Regions from separate parts of the Diaphorobacter sp. ED-3 genome, predicted to be linked through region 2. Evidence: predicted binding sites of a transcription regulator. Region 2 holds the regulator's gene; the other holds the start of a gene.
What was found. Region 2 encodes LexA, which represses DNA repair genes until DNA is damaged. Its sites were predicted from a motif close to ACTGTATNNNNATACAGT; they were not measured.

Region 1 (7,255 bases), 1.4 Mb from region 2:
TCGCGCATGGCGCTGACCCTCACCGAGCATGTGGCCGCTCCTTTCGATGCCGCGCGGCAGCGCACACAGCATCTGGAAGGCCGTGAGCTGGCCGGCACCGATATCCTGCGCCCCGAAACCCTGTGCCTGCATCTGGTCGAGCAGTGGTTGGAGGTGGGCCTGCAGCGCGACCATTTGCAGATGGTGATCGACCCGCTGCAGCGCGAACTGGCGGCGCTGGCGCTGGCGCAGTACCAGGCCCTTGTGAAGCTGTACGACGAACAGGGCGTCGTGGCGCAGGACGACCTGCGCGCCCGCGTGCGCCGCGCGGCCGCCGGCCCCAACACCGGCAGCCCCGGCGAGCCGCCGCCCGCGTCCGGTCCCGTGGGACTGGCCTCGCAGGCATTGCAGCAGTCGCGCGCCGCGCTGGGGCGGCCCACGGAATTTGCCCCCACGCGCCAGGCGGCGTCGGCCTTCATGCCCCCGCCCCCCGGCATGCGCGGGCAGCCGGTGATGGCCGGCATAGGCAGCCCGCTGGTGCGCGCGCGCCAGCGCGCCCAGGGCGTGATGATGCAGCTGCGGCGCTTGCTCACGCAGCCCACCACGGGCTACGACATGGTCAAGGCACCCCCCGCGTCCGCGGCGCTGGCCCATGCGCTGGCGGCGCACCGCGTCTCGGCCGACAGCTACTACAGCGACGTGGCCACGCTGGTCGAGGACTACAGCCCACAGGCCGTGGTCCGCGTGGCGAGCGCCGTGCGCGAGCGGTCCGTGGAGTTCAAGAAGAAGGCCAGTACCGCCAGCGAGAAGGCCATCATCGAGGTGGTGGCGCTGATGTTCCAAAGCATCCTGAGCGAAGACCGCATCCCGCCCTCGGTACGCGTGTGGTTTGCACGCCTGCAGGTGCCGGTGCTGCGCGTGGCGCTGGCCGAGCCCGAGTTCTTCAGCAACCTCACGCACCCCGCGCGCCAGCTCATCGACCGCATGGGCGCCTGCGTGCTGGGCTTTGACGCCAGCTCCATCAATGGCAGCGCGCTGGAGGCCGAGATCCGCCGCATCGTGCAGGTGATCGAGCAGTACCCCGAGACCGGCCAGCGCGTGTTCCAGCTGGTGCACGACGAGTTCGAGAAATTCCTCGCCAAATTCCTCACCGAGAAGCAGGGCACCTCGCGCATCGTCAGCGTGGCCCAGCAGGTGGAGCAGCGCGAGACGCTGGCGATCCAGTACACCATCGAACTGCGCGCGCTGCTCAAGGACATGCCGGTGCGCGACGAGATCCGCGAGTTCTTGTTCAAGACATGGGCCGAGGTGCTGGCGATGTCGGCCGTGCGCGACGGGGCCCAGCATGCCAGTACCGCCGCCTTCAAGCGCGCCGCGGCCGACCTGGTGTGGGCGGCGGGCGCCAAGCCCAACCGCGCCGACCGTGCGCTGGTCATCCAGAACCTGCCGGCGCTGCTGCAGAGCCTGCGCCAGGGGCTGGCGCTGATCGGCGTGGCGGGGCCCGAGCAGGACGCACAGATCAAGGGAATCACCGACACGCTGGCCGACGCTTTCCTCTCCAAGACGGCCTCGATCCCGCAGGCGCACATCGATGCCATGGCCAAACGCCTGGCGAACCTGGAGGACTACATTGGCGACGAGGCGCTGGGCGACATGCCGCTGAGTGCGGACAACATCGAGATGCTGCTGGGCATCGACGCCTCGTCCATCCACGTCATCGCCGACAACGGTGCGCCTGTGCAGGACGACATGGTGGCCTGGGCGCAGCAGCTGCCGCTGGGCACCTGGTTCACGCTGGACCACAACGGCGCGTCCACCCAGGTGCAATACGCCTGGCACAGCCAGCGCAAGCAACTGCACCTGTTTGCCACGCGCGATGGCGGCAGCTACCTCATCCAGCTGCGCCGGTTGGGGGCCTACCTGCAGGCGGGCCTGCTGGTGGCGCAGGAGGAGGAGAGCCTCACGCTGCGCGCCACGCGCGATGCGCTCACCAAGCTGGACGCCAACCCGGAGCGCCTGCTGGGTTGAGCGGTCGCGCAGCGGCCCAACGCGCTCAACGGGGGCCGGCTGCGCACAGCCGCGCCGCGGGCCTCAAGCCTCTGGCATGTCCGTGGCGGCGCTGAAGCCATCGCGCGTATTGCGCGGTTTGGCATTGCACGACGGCGCGGCGTTGCGGGATGCGACCGGTGGCGGACTGCGCGTCGACAGCTGCTATGGATGAAATAGCTTTGACGCCGGACAGAAGCGCGCCAAGCCCCGTTCTATTCCCATTCATCACCACCCCGCACCACGCGGCGCACCACGTCGGCGGCGAAGCCACGCGTGGCCAGAAAGCGCATCTGGCGCGCACGCTCCTGCGGCGTGTCGGCGGGCTGGTCGCCAAAGCGCTGGCGCCAGACGGCCCGGGCGCGCTGCAGTTCGGTGCCCGCCAGCTGGGCGGCGGTGCTGCGCACCAAATCCTCGTCCAGCCCCTTGCGCCGCAGCTCCTGCAGCACGCGCTGGGTGCCGAAGCGCTCCGCGCGGCGGTGCACCACGGACTCGGCCACGCGCTCTGCATTGATGAAGTCGCGTGCCTGCAGCTCGTCCAGCAGCGCCGGCAGATCGTCGCCCTCCTGCACGTGGCGCGCCAGCTTGGCCTGCAGTTCGCTGCGCGAATGCTCGCGCTGGGCGAGCAGGCGCAGCGCACGGCCCTTGAGGGAGAGGGCGGTGAATCCCATGAATGCTATTGAAAAAAGAGCTTCCAGCGCTTGATGGTCAAGCGCTGGAGGCAGATTTCGTTCAAAAACCCGGTGCGCGGTTACGCTTCGATCTCACCCGTCTTGTCGGCCTTCTTGCCGCGCGCAGGCTTGTCTTCGGGCAGGTCGGCCGCCGGGCTCGCGTGGCCCGTGGGCAGCAGTGCGATGCCCAGGCTCTCGCGCACCTTGTTCTCGATCTCCACGGCCAGGCCAGGGTTCTCGCGCAGGAACTCGCGGGCGTTGTCGCGGCCCTGGCCGATCTTTTCGCCGTTGTAGGCATACCAGGCGCCACTCTTTTCCAGGATGCGCGCGTTCACGCCCATGTCGATGATCTCGCCCTCGCGCGAGATGCCCTCGCCGAACAGGATGTCGAATTCGGCCGTCTTGAACGGGGGCGAGACCTTGTTCTTCACCACCTTCACCTTGGTCTCGTTGCCGATCGCCTCGTCGCCCTTCTTGATGGTGCCGGTGCGGCGGATGTCCAGGCGTACCGAGGCGTAGAACTTCAGCGCATTGCCGCCGGTGGTGGTCTCGGGGCTGCCGAACATCACGCCGATCTTCATGCGGATCTGGTTGATGAAGATGACCATGCAGTTGGTCTTCTTGATGGTGGCGGTGAGCTTGCGCAGTGCCTGGCTCATCAGGCGTGCCTGCAGGCCGGGCAGGGCGTCGCCCATCTCGCCCTCGATTTCGGCCTTGGGCGTGAGGGCGGCGACCGAGTCCACCACGATCAGGTCCACGGCGCCCGAGCGCACCAGGCTGTCCACGATCTCCAGCGCCTGCTCGCCCGTGTCCGGCTGGCTGATGAGCAGGTCGGTGAGCTGAACGCCGAGCTTGCTGGCGTACTGCACATCCAGCGCATGCTCGGCATCCACGAAAGCGCACTGGCCGCCTTGCTTCTGCATCTCGGCGATGACCTGCAGCGTGAGCGTGGTCTTGCCCGAGCTTTCCGGTCCGTAGATCTCGATCACGCGGCCGCGCGGCAGGCCGCCCACGCCCAGGGCGATGTCCAGGCCCAGCGAGCCGGTGGAGACCACCTGGATGTCCTCAATGGCCTCGCCCTCGCCCAGGCGCATGATGGTGCCCTTGCCGAACTGCTTTTCGATCTGCGCGAGGGCGGCTTGCAGGGCCTTGGCCTTTTCGCTGTTGACGGCGGTTGCGTTGCCTTTGACGGTGGCGTCCATGAAATGCTCCTTCGGGTCGGGATCACGGTGAAATCGTGTGCCTGCCTGGAAACTGTTTCCAATGACAGGCTGGATGCTTGAACAGTAGTTTATGGGCGGTTGATGCGTTATCCAATCAATTTTTGGTCAGTTTGGCTGACAATATGCGGATGACCGCTCCCCCCAGCCTCGACGACCGCTGGCGCCAGACCCACCTGGGCCGCCTGCTGGGCCATGCCATGCGGCGCTTCGATGCGCGCGTGCTGCAGCTCATGGCGCGCGACGTGCAGGTGCCGCTGGCGCTGTCCAACCTTGCGGCGCGCGACCAGGTGAGCGCCGCGCACATCCACATCACGCGGCATCTGTCGCTGCAGGGGGACCGCCTCACCGACCTGGCCGAGCGCGCGGGCATGGCCAAGCAGTCCATGGCCGCGCTGGTGGAGCAGTGCGCGGCCTGGGGCCTGGTCACGCGCGAGCCCGATCCGCGCGATGCGCGTGCGCGCCTGGTGCGCTTCACGCCCACGGGACTGGCGTGGCTGCAGGCGTTTCGCGCGGCGGTGGCGCAGGCCGAGGGCGAGTTCCGCGCCGAGGTGGGGCAGGACGTGGCCACGGTGGTCGCGCTGGGCCTGGAGGCCTATGCCGGCGGCGAGGGCACGGCGGCCTAAAATTCAGGCAGAGCGCAGGCCGGCGCACGACAACCAGGAGAGACACCCCATGCGCATCCTCATCGCCGAAGACGACCAGGTGCTTGCCGACGGGCTGCTGCGCACGCTGCGCGGCTCGGGCGCCGTGGTGGACCATGTGGCCAGCGGCACCGAGGTCGATACCGCGCTCCTGACCAACAACGAGTTCGACCTGCTGATCCTCGACCTGGGCCTGCCCAAGATGCACGGCCTGGAGGTGCTCAAGCGCCTGCGCGGGCGCGGCTCGGCGCTGCCGGTGCTGATCCTCACGGCGGCCGACAGCGTGGACGAGCGCGTGAAGGGCCTGGACCTGGGCGCCGACGACTACATGGCCAAGCCGTTCGCGCTGTCGGAGCTGGAGGCGCGCGTGCGTGCGCTCACGCGCCGCGGCATGGGCGGCACCAGCAGCGCCATCCGCCACGGGCCCCTGGTGTACGACCAGGCGGGCCGCGTGGCCACCATCGACGGCAAGATGGTGGAGCTGTCCGCGCGCGAGCTGGGCCTGCTGGAGGTGCTGCTGCAGCGCGCCGGCCGCCTGGTGAGCAAGGAGCAGCTGGTGGAGCGCCTGTGCGAGTGGGGCGAGGAGGTGAGCAACAACGCCATCGAGGTCTACATCCACCGCCTGCGCAAGAAGATCGAGCGCGGGCCGATCCGCATCGCCACCGTGCGCGGCCTGGGCTACTGCCTGGAAAAGATCCCCGGCTGACGGGACCCGTGGATGCTCTGTTATTGATAGCTGCTTGCGCTTGATGCATAAGCGCTAGCGGCCAAAAACACCCACCACCTTGAAAATCTTCCAGCGCGAGCAGCGCTCCCTCTTCGGCGAAATCCTGGACTGGATGCTCACGCCGCTGCTGCTGCTGTGGCCGGTGAGCCTGGCGCTGACCTGGCTGGTGGCCCAGGGCCTGGCCAACAAGCCCTTCGACCGCGCGCTGGAGTACAACGCCCATGCGTTGGCGCAGCTCGTCACGGTGCAGGACGGCAAGGTGCTGTTCAACCTGCCCCAGCCCGCCAGCGAGATCCTGCGCGCCGACGAGTCCGACATCGTCTATTACCAGGTGCTCTCGCCCACGGGCGACTACCTGTCGGGCGAACGCGACCTGCCGCGCCCGCCGCCCGAGGAGCAGGCGTTCTCCGGCGAGGTGCGGCTGCGCGACGCCGAGCTGCGCGGCATCGACATCCGCGTGGCCTACATCTGGGTGCGCGTGCCGCTGCCCGACGCGCCCGCCGCGCTGGTGCAGGTGGCCGAGACACGCGCCAAGCGCAGCGTGCTGGCCACCGAGATCATCAAGGGCGTGATGCTGCCGCAGTTCGTCATCCTGCCGCTGGCGGTGCTGCTGGTCTGGCTGGCGCTGGCGCGCGGCATCAAGCCGCTGCACCAGCTGGAGGAGCGCATCCGCGCGCGCAAGCCCGACGACCTCTCGCCGCTGGACCACAAGGCCGTTCCCATGGAGGTAGCGCCGCTGGTGGACTCGGTGAACGACCTGCTGCGGCGCCTGTCGGAATCCATGGCCACGCAAAAGCGCTTCCTGGCCGACGCCGCGCACCAGCTCAAGACCCCCCTGGCCGGGCTGCGCATGCAGGCCGACCTGGCGCAGCGCGAGGGCACCAGCACCGAGGAGCTCAAGCAGTCGCTCAAGCAGATCGGGCGTTCGTCCATCCGCGCCACGCACACCGTCAACCAGTTGCTGGCGCTGGCGCGGGCCGAGGGCGGCAGCGCCGTGGTGCAGCGCCAGCCGCTGGACCTGGCGCGGCTGGTGATCGAGGTGGTGCGCGACAGCGTGCCGCGCGCCATGGACAAGCACATCGACCTGGGCTACGACGGCGTCGAGCCCGGCACCAATGGCGTGTGGATGGACGGCAACCCCACGCTGCTGAAGGAACTGGTGCGCAACCTGGTGGACAACGCCATCAACTACACCCCGTCCAGCGCGCAGCAGCCCGGCGTGATCACCGCGCGCGTGCTGCCCGACCCGTTCAGCCATGTGCTGCTGCTTCAGGTGGAGGACTCGGGCCCCGGCGTGCCCGAGGCTGAGCGCGAACTGGTCTTCCAGCCCTTCTACCGCGCGCTGGGGACGGACGCCGACGGCTCCGGCCTGGGCCTGCCCATCGTGCGCGAGATTGCGCGCCAGCACGGTGCCGAGGTGGAGCTGGAGGACGTGCGCCCCGGCGCGGCCATGCCCGGCGCGCGCTTCAGCGTGCGTTTCGCGGCACGCGAATCGGGGCCATAGCGCTGCCGCTGTCCGATGCTATCGATTAAATAGCTGCTCGCGCTTGATGGGCAACCGCTGGAGGGCATTTTGAGGTGGATTCAAGCAGCCGGTGCGGCCGTGCCCGCCGCGGGGTCCGCCAGCGCCAGCAGCCAGTCGCGAAAGCGCACCAGCGTGGCCAGCTGCGCACGCGACTCGGGGTAGCACAGCCAGTAGCCCAGGTCGCTCGTGTAGCCGCCGCCGGGCAGCGGCTCGGTGACGGTGCCGGCGGCAATCTCGTCCTGCACCAGGCAGCGCGGCACCAGGGCCAGTCCCATGCCCACCGACACCGCGCGGATGATGGTCTGGAACTGGTCGAACTGCGGGCCGGCCAGCGGGTCCAGGCCGTTCACGCCGTGCGCCTCGGCCCAGTGCTGCCAGGCGCCGGGCACGCTCACGTGGCGCAGCAGCGTGTGGCGTGCCACGTCCTGCGGGCTGTGCAGGGG
Region 2 (7,255 bases):
GCGCGGCCGAGGTGGGCGACGAGCCGCTGCTCATCGCCCGCGCCAGCGGCGCCCCGGTCTTCGTGGCGCGCAGGCGTGCCCAGGCAGGGCGCGCGCTGCTGGCCGCCCACCCCGCCACCAACATCCTGGTTTGCGACGACGGCCTGCAGCACCTGGCCCTGGCGCGCGACCTGGAAGTCTGCGTCTTCAACGACGAAGGCGCCGGCAACGGCTGGCTGCTGCCCGCCGGCCCGCTGCGCGAGCCCTGGCCGCGCGCGGTGGACCTGGTGCTCCACGCCGGCTCCCCGCCCGGTGGGGTCGCGCCGCAATTCGCGCTGTCACGTGAACTCGCCGCCCATGCCGTGAATGCCAGCGGGCAGCACCTGCCGCTGGAGCAATTGCAGGGCGAACCGTTGCACGCACTCGCGGCGATCGCCCGGCCGCACGACTTTTTTGCGATGCTGCACGCCAGGGGCCTTCAGCCCGGGAGCAAGGAAGCACTGCCCGATCACTATGATTTTTCTAGCTGGCAGCGCCCGCCGGATAAGCGCTTACGGCTGATTTGTACCGAAAAAGACGCCGTCAAGCTCTGGCCCGCGCACCCGGACGCGCTGGCCGTGCCGCTGGCCCTGCGGATCCCGCCGGCCTTCTTCGACACGCTCGACGCCCGCCTGGCGTCGCTATCATCGTCCGGCCATTGAGGAACACCATGGATCCCAAACTGCTTGAACTGCTGGTCTGCCCCGTCACCAAGGGCCCGCTGACCTACGACCGCGAACGCCAGGAACTCATCTCGCGCAGCGCGCGGCTGGCCTATCCCGTGCGCGACGGCATTCCCGTGCTGCTGGAAAACGAGGCCCGCCCCTTGAGCGACGAGGAGCTGGAACAGTGAGTCGCGCCGCACCGTTCACGGTGCTGATACCGGCGCGCCTGGCCTCCACCCGCCTGCCCAACAAGCCCCTGGCCGATATCGCCGGGCTGCCCATGGTGGTGCATGTGGCCCGCCGCGCCAGCCAGAGCGGCGCCCTGCGCTGCGTGGTCGCGGCGGACGACGCGCGCATCGTCCAGGCCTGCCAGGCGCATGGGGTGCAGGCTCTGCTGACGCGCGCCGACCACGCCAGCGGCAGCGATCGCCTGGCCGAGGCCTGCGAGCTGCTGGGCCTGGCGGGCGAAGACATTGTGGTGAACGTACAGGGTGACGAGCCCCTCATCGACCCACGGCTGATCGACGCCGTGGCCGCACTGCTGCATGCGCGCGGCGATGCCAGCATGGGCACCGCCGCGCACGCCATCGACAGCGCGGAGGACTTTGCGAACCCCAACGTGGTGAAGGTGGTGCTGGACGCGCAGGGCCTCGCGCACTACTTCAGCCGCGCCCCCATCCCCCACGCACGCGACCACGCGCCGGGCAGCCTCTGGTGGCAGCCGGGCCAACCGGGGGTGCCCGTGGGTTTCGCACCGCTACGGCACATCGGCATCTACAGCTACCGGGCAGGCTTTCTGCGCCGGTTTCCACAGCTACCAGCGGCGCCGACCGAGCAACTGGAAGCGCTGGAGCAGCTGCGCGCCCTCTGGCACGGCCACCGCATCGCCGTGCACGTGACCGGCAGCGCACCCGGTGCGGGCGTGGACACGCCAGCCGACCTGGAGCGCGTGCGCACCCTCCTGGGCGGCTAGCGCGGTCGTCAGCTTGGCGCATGGCCCGCGTGCTATCCTTGTTCGCAACAAGAGCACCTGTCCCGCGCTGGCGCGCCGACGGCAAGCGTGCCCGCTGATTTCAAAACACTAGAGGACATCCATGAGACTGATTCTGCTCGGCGCTCCCGGCGCCGGAAAGGGTACGCAGGCCGCGTTCATCTGCCAGAAATTCGGCATCCCCCAGATCTCCACCGGCGACATGCTGCGCGCCGCCGTCAAGGCCGGCACGCCCCTGGGCCTGCAAGCCAAGGCCGTCATGGATGCGGGCCAGCTCGTCAGCGACGACCTGATCATCAACCTGGTGAAGGAGCGCATCGCCGAGCCCGACTGCGCCCAGGGTTTCCTGTTCGACGGATTCCCACGCACCATCCCCCAGGCAGACGCCATGAAGGCCGCGGGCGTGAAGCTCGACTATGTGCTGGAGATCGACGTGCCGTTCGACGCCATCATCGAGCGCATGAGCGGCCGCCGCTCCCACCCGGCTTCGGGCCGCACCTACCACGTGAAGTTCAACCCGCCCAAGGTCGAAGGCAAGGACGACGTGACGGGCGAGCCCCTGGTGCAGCGCGAGGACGACAAGGAAGAAACCGTCAAGAAGCGCCTGCAGGTCTACAGCGACCAGACCCGCCCGCTGGTGGACTATTACTCCAGCTGGGCCAAGTCCGATCCCGCCAACGCGCCTAAGTACCGAGCCATTCAAGGCACCGGCAGCGTGGAGGAAATCACCCAGCGCGCCCTGACGGCACTGTCAAGCTGACGAACCCGCCGCCGGCCCCCGCCAACGCCCCGCAATGCGGGGCGTTGTGCTGTGTGCCCAGGCAAGCGCCTCGGCCCATGACGGTGCTTATGAATTAGCGGACTGCATCAGCTCCAGCAGCAGGCTGACCCGTGCCTTCACAGGGCTCAGCCCATCCGCATCGCGCCAGGGCGTGCCCGTCAGGTCCATCATCCGCCCCTGCGGGCAGCGCGAAGCCACGCGCACCTGCACCCCGGCCGCCACGGCACGCGCGAGCGCGGCCTCCAGCGCATGGTGCAGCGTGCCATTGCCGGTGGCGGCCACCACGAGGCCGTGCACGCCCTTCTCCACCAGCCAGTCCACCAACGCGCCATCCGCGCCGGCGTGGCTGAGGACGATTTCCACGCGTGGCCAGGCGGCATCTGGCAGGATCGGCACCAGCGCGCCATGCGCGGGCTGTTCCACCTGCGGCGCAAGGCCGCGGGCCCAGCGCACGCGCCCCGCTTCCATCCAGCCCAGAGGCCCAGCATCGCCGGAGTCGAACGCGTCCAGCCGCAGCGGGTGCACCTTGCTCACCTCGCGTGCCCCGTGCACCACGCCAGCGGCCGCCATCAGAACCCCCCGCGCCGAGGGATCGGCCGCCAGTGTGACGGCATCCAGCAGGTTCTGCGGCCCGTCCGGCGCGAGCGCCGTGGCCGGACGCATGGCACAGGTCAGTACCACTGGCTTGGCGGTGGTATCGAGCAGGTTGTGCAGCAGCCAGGCGGTTTCCTCCAGCGTATCCGTGCCGTGGGTGATGACGACGCCGGCCACGGCCGGGTCGGCCAGGTGTGCGGCGCAACGACCGGCCAGCCGCGTCCACACGTCAAAGCCCATGTCCTTGCTGTCCAGCTGCACCACCTGTTCAGCCACCAGCGCGCCGCCCGCGGCCTGCACCAGCCCGGGCACCGCGGCCAGCAATTGCTCCACGCCGATCTGCCCGGCCGTGTAGCCCACGTTCGCGCCTTGCACCGCGGAAGAGCCCGCAATCGTGCCGCCGGTGCCCATAACGACGATTTTTCTTGCAGCTGCCACTTGCATCCCTCCAAAAACTGTTCAAAAATACAGATACTGGATTAAAAAACAGTAACCCACTCAACCACCGACCGCATTGGATCGCACCATGCTCGACAGTCCCAAGCTCACCGCCCGCCAGCAGCAGATCCTGGACCTGATCCAGACCGCCATCGCGCGCACCGGCGCCCCGCCCACCCGCGCCGAGATCGCGGCAGAGCTGGGTTTCAAGTCCGCCAACGCGGCCGAGGAGCACCTGCAGGCGCTGGCCCGCAAGGGCGTGATCGAACTGGTCAGCGGCACCTCGCGCGGCATCCGGCTGCGCGGCGAAACCGTGCGCAACATCAATGCGGCGCGCGGCGCCCAGTTCAACCTGCCGATACCCGGCCTGTCGCAGCTCACGCTGCCGCTGGTGGGCCGCGTGGCGGCAGGCTCGCCCATTCTCGCCCAGGAGCATGTGGACCAGACCTATACGGTGGAAGGCAGCCTGTTTGCGCACAAGCCCGACTACCTGCTCAAGGTGCGCGGCATGTCCATGCGCGACGCGGGCATCATGGACGGCGACCTGCTCGCCGTACAGGCAACGCGCGAGGCGCGCAACGGGCAAATCATCGTGGCGCGCCTGGGCGATGACGTCACGGTCAAGCGCCTGCGCCGCACAGGCAGCGCCATCGAGCTGCTGCCCGAGAACCCCGACTACCCGGTGATCCGCGTCGAGCCGGGCGAACCTTTCGAGATCGAAGGGCTGGCCGTGGGCCTGATACGCAACACCATGCTCATGTAGTCCGTTGAATGCAGCGCCGCCGCAGGTGGCGGGCGTCTGGCAGGCGGTAGCCCGGGCATGCCCCGTGGCTGCGGCATGCCAACCCTGCGGATGCGCGCTTGACGTCCTTGGCAATCCTGCCTGTGTTCCACCTTCATGCCCTGGCATGCCGGAGTCTTCACATGGGATTTGCCCTCTTTGCCTTTGCCTCCCTTTCCCGCCCCTTGCGCCGCCTGCGCCGATGGGGACTGGCCGCACGCCATATGTCGCGCGGCGCTGCACCCTCTGCCTGCACCACGCACGGACGCGCCGATGCACTCCAGCGAGCGACGCCCAACGCCGGCCCTCCCGATAGCCCCGCCGTGGCGGGCATGGCGCAAGAAAATCCGGCCCGCCACCGCGCCTTTGCCATGCCTGCCGCGGATGCGGCCATGCAGCACACAGGTCTGCGGCCTGCGATCTCCACCCGTTCGCTCCCCCTGCGCGTGATCCTGCGCCATGACACCGACGACGCGTGCAAGCTCGTGATTTCCGGCCGCATGGCCGATGTGTGCGCGGAACTGGAGCGCCTGGCCCTGCGCTGACCGCGGGGCACTGCTGCGACCACTTCTGACACTTTTCGAAGGCGTCACGGCCGCAGCGCGTTCATCGCAGGCCCGTTTCTACAATGCACGGCACTTGCAACTGCCCGCCCCCAAGCACGCCATGACCCACGAGTCCCGCCTGGACCGCTTGCTGCGGCAACTGCTGTGGGGCCGGCGCACGGCCGCGCTGGCAACGCTGCAAACCCTGCCCGGCGCGGAAACGGTTCCATTCACAACGCCGGCGGTGTCGTTCGTTCCGTATGCCATCGACTCCACGGCCCAGGTGCTGGTATTGCATGTCAGCGCCCTCGCCGCCCATACCCGTAACCTGCGGCAATCGCCCGCGGTTTCTCTCCTGATCACGGCGCCCGAGGACGCGGCCCAGCCCGTGCATGCGCTGGAGCGCGTTGCCATCCAAGGACAAGCCGTACTGCTTGCGCCCGAGGCAGCCGCCAGCGCGCGCGCCGCCTACCTGCGGCACTTCCCTGAGGCAGCGCCCATGACGGCGCTGGGCGACTTCCAGTTCGTGCAGATCATCCCTTCGGCGGGCCGCCACGTGGCAGGGTTTGGCGCGGCGCGGGATTTATCTGCCGAGGAGCTGAAGGCGCTGCTCATGTCTTGACGCTGGGGCGATCGGCGCCGCCAGCAGTTGGATGGCAAGGGCCGTTCCGCCCAGGCGAGCGCTGGCGGCCGCAAGCCCGGTGCCTGGGAAGGCCACACGGGTCGCTGCCAGGGCCGGTTTGGTGACGGGTTGGCGGACGCTCGCCGTGCGCGCCAAAGCATGAACGGCCCCGCCCACGGCGGCTGGTGGCAGCACATCTGCCCCGACGGCCTGTCCCCGCGCGAGAGCCGCTCTCAAGACACCAGTTGCGACCAGACCTTGTCCAGCCGCTTGCCGCTGACCGGATACGGCGTGCGCAACTCCTGCGCGAAGAAGCTCACGCGCAGTTCCTCCAGCATCCAGCGGTACTCCTGCATGCGGGCATCCACCTGGCCCTTGCGCTCGGCCACCATGCGCCAATAGCGCTGCTCCAGCGGCTGCAGTTCCTTGAGCTTGGCGGCATCGCGTGCCGGGTCGGCGCGGTACTTGTCCAGGCGCGTGGCGATGGCCTTGAGGTAGCGCGCGTAGTGCTGCAGCTGCGCCCAGGGCGCGGCGGCGATGAACTGCTTGGGCATCAGGCGCTGCAGCTGCTGTGACGCGTCGGCCGTGGCCTCGGGAGCGTTCTTGGTGTCCTTGATCTTGCGCTGCGTGGCGGCGTATTCGATGAGAATGGCCGCCGCCATGCGCGCCACCTCGTTGGCGATCAGCGTGAGGCGCCCGCGCCCGTCCTGCACGCGCTGCTTGAACTGTGCCTCGTTGCTGGGCAGCGGCTCTTGCAGGAAGGCGCGGTCGATGGCCACGTCGATGATTTGTGCGCGCAGCTCCTCCTGCGTGCCCAGCGGCATGAAGGCCACGGCCATCTTCTGCAGATCGGGGATGTTCTTTTCCAGGTACTTGAGCGCGTCCTTGATCTGCAGCGCAAACAGCCGGCGCAGGCCCACGCGGTGGCGCGCGGCGGCGACTTCGGGTTCGTCGAACACCTCGATGCCCACCGCATCGCCGTGGTCGATGAGCGCGGGGAAACCGATCAGCGTCTGGCTGCCCTTGGCGATTTCCATCAGCTCGGGCAGTTCGCCAAAGCTCCAATCCTCGTAGCGGGCATCGGCCTTGCGTGCCGCGGGCGCGCCGACGGGTGGTTCTTTTTTGATAGCTGCTGGCGCCCGGTTTTCCTTGGTTTCAGATGGTTTTCCACCGGAATCTGGCTTCTGGTGAGCGCCACCAGCTATCTTTAATGAAGCAAGCGCCTGGAACGCCCCACGAGCCTTGCTCCCCCACTCCGCCTTGAGCGCGCCCAGGTTGCGTCCCTGGCCGAGCTGGCGGCCGTGCTCATCCGTCACGCGAAAGTTCATGAACAGGTGCGGGCTGAGCATGTCCAGCTTGAAGTCCGCGCGCTTCACGTCGAGCGAGGTTTCATCGCGCACTTGCTTGAGCAGCGTGTCGATCAAGCTGCCCTGGGCCCAACGCTCTTCCTCGGTGAACAGCGACGCCAGCCGCGCAGCACTTTCCGGCAGCGGCACGAAACGGCTGCGCGGGCGCTGCGGCAGGCTCTTGAGCAGCGCCTGAATCTTGTCCTTGAGCATGCCGGGCACCAGCCATTCCGCACGCTCCTCGCTCACCTGGTTCAGCACGAACAGCGGCACCGTGACGGTGACCCCATCGCGCGCGTCACCGGGGCTGTGCAGGTAGCTGGCCGTGCAGTCCACGCCGCCCAGCTTCACCGTCTTGGGAAAGTTGTCGGTGGTGATGCCCGCGGCCTCATGGCGCATCAGCTCGTCGCGCTTGAGAAGCAGCAGGCCGGCGCTCTCCTTGCCGGCACTGCGGAACCACTTGTCGAACGTGGC

Region 1: recA (recombinase RecA) is a predicted target of LexA. The motif match lies at 3,967-3,984, and genes of this name have one in related genera.

The regions. Positions count from the first base shown of each region.
Region 1 covers NZ_CP115182.1:3,938,127-3,945,381, reverse strand. Annotated here, with positions in the region: gene PCQ86_RS19050 (DUF1631 family protein) at 1-2,007, shown strand, start outside; gene recX (recombination regulator RecX) at 2,241-2,696, opposite strand; gene recA (recombinase RecA) at 2,777-3,898, opposite strand; gene PCQ86_RS19035 (MarR family winged helix-turn-helix transcriptional regulator) at 4,048-4,542, shown strand; gene PCQ86_RS19030 (response regulator) at 4,592-5,266, shown strand; gene PCQ86_RS19025 (sensor histidine kinase) at 5,346-6,791, shown strand; gene PCQ86_RS19020 (LysR substrate-binding domain-containing protein) at 6,872-7,255, opposite strand, start outside.
Region 2 covers NZ_CP115182.1:2,550,573-2,557,827, forward strand. Annotated here, with positions in the region: gene lpxK (tetraacyldisaccharide 4'-kinase) at 1-680, shown strand, start outside; gene PCQ86_RS12465 (Trm112 family protein) at 689-871, shown strand; gene kdsB (3-deoxy-manno-octulosonate cytidylyltransferase) at 868-1,656, shown strand; gene adk (adenylate kinase) at 1,778-2,434, shown strand; gene PCQ86_RS12480 (asparaginase) at 2,522-3,493, opposite strand; gene lexA (transcriptional repressor LexA) at 3,576-4,250, shown strand; gene PCQ86_RS12490 (hypothetical protein) at 4,412-4,813, shown strand; gene PCQ86_RS12495 (pyridoxamine 5'-phosphate oxidase family protein) at 4,935-5,435, shown strand; gene hrpA (ATP-dependent RNA helicase HrpA) at 5,669-7,255, opposite strand, start outside.